DNA from 2 places in the Bacillus sp. AK031 genome. Region 1 is predicted to be linked to the other one. Evidence: riboswitches for the same ligand, from Rfam matches in the RefSeq annotation. Region 1 holds a riboswitch; the other holds the start of a gene.
The links. A riboswitch is a leader RNA that binds a small molecule or an ion and turns the genes downstream of it on or off. The one in region 1 is predicted to bind FMN.
Positions count from the first base shown of each region.

Region 2: linked by a shared signal. The riboswitch ahead of ribD (bifunctional diaminohydroxyphosphoribosylaminopyrimidine deaminase/5-amino-6-(5-phosphoribosylamino)uracil reductase RibD) and the one ahead of M1E09_RS07360 (ECF transporter S component) in region 1 are both predicted to bind FMN.

Region 1 covers NZ_CP096424.1:1,479,388-1,482,548, reverse strand. Annotated here, with positions in the region: gene M1E09_RS07370 (helix-turn-helix domain-containing protein) at 1-376, opposite strand, end outside; gene M1E09_RS07365 (ferredoxin) at 617-865, shown strand; gene M1E09_RS07360 (ECF transporter S component) at 1,002-1,568, opposite strand; FMN riboswitch at 1,714-1,851, opposite strand; gene M1E09_RS07355 (peptidoglycan DD-metalloendopeptidase family protein) at 2,226-3,131, opposite strand.
Region 2 covers NZ_CP096424.1:1,662,577-1,665,737, forward strand. Annotated here, with positions in the region: gene M1E09_RS08365 (NUDIX hydrolase) at 1-176, shown strand, start outside; gene M1E09_RS08370 (hypothetical protein) at 296-976, shown strand; gene M1E09_RS08375 (four-helix bundle copper-binding protein) at 1,048-1,368, shown strand; FMN riboswitch at 1,517-1,659, shown strand; gene ribD (bifunctional diaminohydroxyphosphoribosylaminopyrimidine deaminase/5-amino-6-(5-phosphoribosylamino)uracil reductase RibD) at 1,794-2,885, shown strand; gene ribE (riboflavin synthase) at 2,890-3,161, shown strand, end outside.

The DNA.
Region 1 (3,161 bases):
CCTGAATCAACAGAGAGAGCCTTTTCCAGAATACTTCCACGGTGCTCCCATATAACCAGCCATTTAAAGCAGATGGGAATGGCTTTACTTCAAAGAAAGAATTCAAATATCGCTTCCCCTCTTGTGTCAGTATATATTTTTCAGGTTCAATCATGTAAATCAATTGTTTTCCAGCAAGCTCAGCAGCCATTTTTTCAAATCGGTTTCTGTCGATTGCAGGATATGAATAGAACATGGATGTCAGGGAGTATAAGTGAGCATCCTGAATAGTTTGTGACGACCGTTTCCCTTTTAATAGATGATAAACGGAAAAAATCGTTCTTTCCCCATTGATTTTTGCAAGGCAATGGAGAAAAATCGCCTCTATATAGGTCATACATGGACTCCTTTTTCATCTGAACTTATTTAAATAATTGTACCATGAAACCGACAATTTGCGACTTTTTCCTGCTTATCTTTACAGGGGAATAGATAGAATTTATCAATCAAGGGAACCTTAACTATTGAAACTTTTTCAATTCACCATTAGAATAATAATATGAATATTTATTACACTTAACGGATGTAGTATGTGTAATACTTAACAATATTGACCATTTCTCAGGAGGTTTTTTCATTGCCAAAGTATACGATTGTTGATAAAGATACATGCATTGCATGTGGAGCTTGCGGTGCTGCTGCTCCAGATATTTACGATTATGATGATGAAGGTATTGCATTCGTTACTCTAGATGATAATGCAGGTACAGTTGAAGTGCCGGATGTTCTAGAAGATGATATGATAGATGCATTTGAAGGCTGTCCAACAGATTCCATCAAGGTTGCTGATGAACCATTCGATGGGGACGCCTTAAAATTTGAATAGAATGATTATTGAGCGGCTGGATCTCCTGCCGCTTTTATTATTTGCTCTGTATGAATGGTGACATTCCCCAGATGCAATACTCTTTCATCCATTGAGCATATTAAAAAGCGGCTGACATGAGTCAGCCGCTTATCTATTAAGCACGTTTAAATGCAAATTGTTTATTCAGCCATACATGCATCCTTGTGAACAACAGCGTAAACACGACTGCAATCAGGATGCCCTTCAAAATATTGAACGGAAGAATTCCTGTAACAATTATTGTAGAAGGCAATTCAAAATTCATGAAGTATTTATAAGCTGGAAGAATTAAAACATAATTCAGTACACTCATAAGCACTGCCATAAATAATGTACCAGCAATTAGACCTGTCAACATACCTTTCTTCGATTGAATACGGTTGTAAACGAAGTAGACTGGTAAAATGAATGAAATGCCTGCCATGAAATTGGCAAAGTGGCCAATCGGAATTCCTGTGTCACTTCCTGTCATGACATAATCAAGAACATTCTTCATCAACTCCACCAGAATCCCGGCAACCGGCCCTAATGTAATGGCTGCAATCAATGCAGGCACATCACTGAAATCGACCATCAAAAAACTCGGGAATGGCGGAATCGGAAAGTTCAGCAGCATGAGCACATATGACACAGCACTCAACATTCCAATAAGGATAAAACTTCTTGTTGTAAACTTTTTCATTCTTCTCTCTCCCTCTTGTGACTCATCTCACGTAAGAAGAAAAGTTTTGCCTGAGCAACCTAAAAAACCTCAAGAGAATCTCTTGAGAGAATAAAGGCATACCCGAATAAACGTTCATTTCTTTCTTTTTTGAACGCGGCTCCACCTTCATCTTCTCCCATCCAGACTGTACTGTCGGCTTTGGAATCACACCAAATCCTGCCCAAAAAACAGGCTCGCGGGCTCAGAACGACTTACATTCATTACCGCCGGTCGGGAATTGCACCCTGCCCCGAAGACGAATCTATTTTTTTATACATCTTTATTATACAGAATAACAGGCAGTGTGTGAAGGTTTTAACTCGAATCCGAGATATTCTTTCTCTATTGTAGAAAATGCTTGGAAAGAAAGAGGCTGTTTGCAGCGAAGAATTATCCAGCTGATTTTTCGCAATATGGGAAAGACATGTTTTTTCCTGATTTAATATTCTCTAAGGATATTACTGCTATCTTATTTCCGCTCCGAGCGTCCGACTCAGCGGGTCTCAATGCAACATTGAGCCTCCCGCTGAGTCTGCAGGCTATCTCCTACGGTCAAACTTTATTAACAACATCCAAACAAATTTCTTTAAGAAGTATTTTTCAAAAGGACTGGTTGCACCTTCCCTTAACGGTTATTTATTCCCTCTGAACTATTAGCTGCTGGGCAGGAACAAGGGGGTCCTCCTTTTGAATGCCATTCCAAACCAGCAATTTATCAACCGTTACGTTGTATTGGTCGGCAATAGCAAACAATGTCTCACCTTGCTTAACGAGATGGACTGATTTGTTTTTCTCAGGAATCATTATTTGCTGCTTCGGATAAATAGTTGAATCTTTCAATTCATTGAATTTAATGACCTCAGCAATGCTGATTTCATATATTTGCGATATACTCCAAAGGGTTTCCCCTGCTTTCACTGTATGTATTAACTGCTTATTTTCAGTGTGTGTCTTTGAGGCAGGTTCAAGGCTTTCCAATTGAGCCATTTTCACGGCCACTTCACGAACCTGATACGGATCATGTTCTTTAGCAAAGACAGTTTGTCCTGTTTCACCCTTTCCAAAAACAACATAAGGATCTATCGCATGGTCCTTATCAATATTCCAGTCGCTATTGTGCACTTCGAAATGCAAGTGAGTTCCGCTTGATCTTCCGGTATTCCCCATCGTACCAATCTCTTCACCTTTCTGAACGGCTTGTCCTTCCTCTGCCAATCGTTTCTGCAAATGAGCATACACGGTTTCAAACCCGTTTGGGTGCTTGATGAATACAACATGACCATAACTGGAGGAATAGTAAGATTTCGTGACAACTCCTTCTTCTACTGAATAGATCGGAGTTCCATTTTCTCCACCGATATCCATTCCTTTATGTTTCCCTCCCCTGGTGCCGTAATGGTCGGTGATATATCCTTCTGCTGGAAATATCCAGGAAGATGTTCCATTACCCTCTGCCTGGGCAGTTCTGCCGCTTAAAAAAAGCAGACTTACACATAGAGCCAGCAAACTCACAATGAGAACCCTTCTTATATAATCAACCATTAAAATCCTCCTTAATAATTGGTACGCTTT
Region 2 (3,161 bases), 180 kb from region 1:
TCGTCCTTACCTACTTATGCAAAAGCAACAGCAGGGATGTTGTCCTGTCAAAGGAGCATAGTGAATATCTCTGGGCTGACAAAGATCAAATAACCGGATTATTATCCCCTGCCATTATTGATGATTTAGTGAAGAACAGGGTGTTCAGGTTTATAGAGGATTACCCTGGCAGTTGATAGCTCATCCCCCATCCAGCATTATTAATAGATTCATCCTTGACTCTCTTTTATATGTTCTATTAGTCCTCTCAGATTCATAACATGAATAGAACTCTATTAAGGAGTGAACGTTCAATATGAATATCTCCCTTTTTTATCAAAAAACAGGCCGGCTCTATTTAAAGCGGGCTATTGCTTCTTTATTGTCAGCTGTACTTTTAAGCCTGCTGATACCAGGCGTTCATATCCTTTTTTACTTATTTCTCGTGATTTTTGGTATAGCATATATTTGCCTATCTATTATGTATGCTGGCGAAGTTGCCCGGTCAAGGGAAGCTTTACAAAGTAATGCCGTTCCCAGTGAGCACTATCTTATCGCCGCTAAATCGGATTCTACGGCATGCTTTTTTGGTTTTGACGGAGTGATGAAACTGAGAGCATGTAAAAAAAGAGGAATATGGAGAATAGAAGGCTTAAGCGATAGTGAAAAAATAGTTTGTACAAGATGGAAAAATAAAATGGAGTTAGTCACAGGAGAAAATAGTAGGTCTTTCCTTTTCAGTAAAGCCAAAGGAATTTGCTCCTGGAAAGGCACGGATGGAATGGAGGCAGTGATAAAGAGAGAAGGAGAGGGATGGCACTTATTCCTGGATGATAGAAGAATTTGCACTATATCCCGTGGATGGCTGCCGCAGGGAAAACAGCATTTATTTGATCCATCCAGCATCCTCATTCACTTCAAGACAGACTGTTGGGCTGACAATGACTGGACCTTGATATTCGTTCTGATCTTTCTCGATAATTACTACTTGATTTGATGAATGGAATTGTGGAAAGTTTTTCTTCATTTAGGGAAAGTTATAGGAAGACCTGAATAGGAGGGAAATCAATGGATGCTGGATATAAGAACTGCATAAAATCCTGCCTCGAGTGCATGGAGGCTTGCAATGTATGCTATCATGCCTGTTTGAAAGAAGAGGAAAAAATGGCAAAGTGTATTGAGCTTGTCAGGGAATGTGCAGAAATATGCGCGTATTCTGTTGCTGTAATGCAGAGGAGCAGCAAGTTTGCCAAGCAAATTTGTGCAGTTTGTGCAGAAATTTGTGAAGCATGTGGAGTGGAGTGCAGATCATTTGATTACAGACACTGCCAGGTCTGTGCGGAGATTTGTTTTACCTGTGCAGAAGAGTGCAGAAAAATGGCTGGGTGAAGACTCTTACTCCAAGCTTTTGGCAAGGATTCCTTTTATAGCAGGTTCCTATTTGTATACCAAATAGGAACCAGTGATAGGAATAGTTGTAAAGCATTCTGTAATGCAACTCCTTTCCTATTATGGTATAGTAAAAATAATCGAATAGAATTTCCTTCGGGGCGGGGTGAAATTCCCTACCGGCGGTGATGAACAAATGTTCTTAGTCCGTGACCCGGCATTTTTTGAATGACGGTGGATTTGGTGAAACTCCAAAGCCGACAGTGACAGTCTGGATGGGAGAAGGAAAAGTCGCGTAAAAAACATACAGTTTTATACGCTTATTTAATTATGACTATCTCCCTGAGTGCTCCAACCACTCAGGGTTTTTATTTGTCTGCAATATATTTGGGAGATATGTTGTGTAAGGAAGGAGGAAAAAATCCTTGCAGGAAACAGAATATATGAAAATAGCATTGTCTTTGGCCAAAGCGGGTATGGGACAGACATCCCCGAATCCGGCAGTCGGAGCGGTAGTTGTGAAAGATGGAGTGATTCTTGGGATGGGTGCACACCTGAAAGCGGGTGAACCCCATGCAGAAGTCCATGCGATCCGCCAGGCAGGTGCAGATGCAGAAGGTGCAGATATATATGTCACCTTGGAACCATGTGCTCACACCGGCAAAACCCCTCCATGTGCCGATTTAATCGCCAACAGTAAATTGAAAAGGGTATTTATTGCAAGTACGGACCCCAATCCGTTAGTGGCAGGGAAAGGCATTGCCATTCTTAAAAATGCAGGCCTGGAAGTTATAACAGGTATTTGTGAAAAAGAGGCTCTGGCACTGAATGCTCATTTCTTTCATTTTATCCAGAACAAGATTCCATATGTGACACTTAAATCAGCTGTGACACTTGATGGGAAAACAGCCTCATTTACAGGAGACAGCAGGTGGATTACATCAGAACAATCCAGGCTGGATGTACATAAATACAGGCATAACCATGATGCCATTTTAGTTGGAGTAAATACAGTCATTAAAGACAACCCCCTTCTTACCACACGTTTGCCCCGCGGTGGAAAAAATCCCATTCGAGTAGTATTGGATTCTAATTTAAGGATTCCGATAGAAAGCAAAATTTTAGATGTGAAACAAGCAGAAACAGTCATTTTCTGTGGAAGTAAATCTCCAGTTGATAAGAAAAACCTACTGATGGAAAAAGGAGTGAAGGTGGAACAGTTAACTTCGCCTGACCTCCCTGTCAAAAGTGTTTTAGAAAGACTTGGTGAGATGAATATCACCTCCCTTTTTGTAGAGGGAGGGTCAGCCGTCCATTTTTCATTCCTTAAAGAAAAAGCTTATCAGGAGGTTGTCATCTATATGGCTCCCAAATTGGTTGGGGGTGAGAAAGCCTTCTCCAGCTTTGGCGGGGAAGGATTTTCATCCATTTCAGAAGGTGATGAACTGGAGTTTTCTTCTCTTGAAAGAATCGGCAAAGATATCAAGATTATTGCTAAGCCCATAAGGAAGGAGTGAGAGGGTGTTTACGGGAATTATTGAAGAAATAGGCACGATTGAGAGAATAAGAAAATCATCCTCTTCCATGGTTCTGTCGATTTCAGCTGGAAAAGTGCTGGAAGATGTGAAGCTCGGAGACAGTATATCTGTCAATGGTACATGTTTGACTGTAACTGCCTTTAGCACACGCTCTTTTACTGTCGATGTGATGCCGGAAACATTTGAAAATACATCGTTAAAACTTCTCGGAGCAGGAGCGTTTGTCAATCTGGAAAGAGCCATGGCAGCCAATGG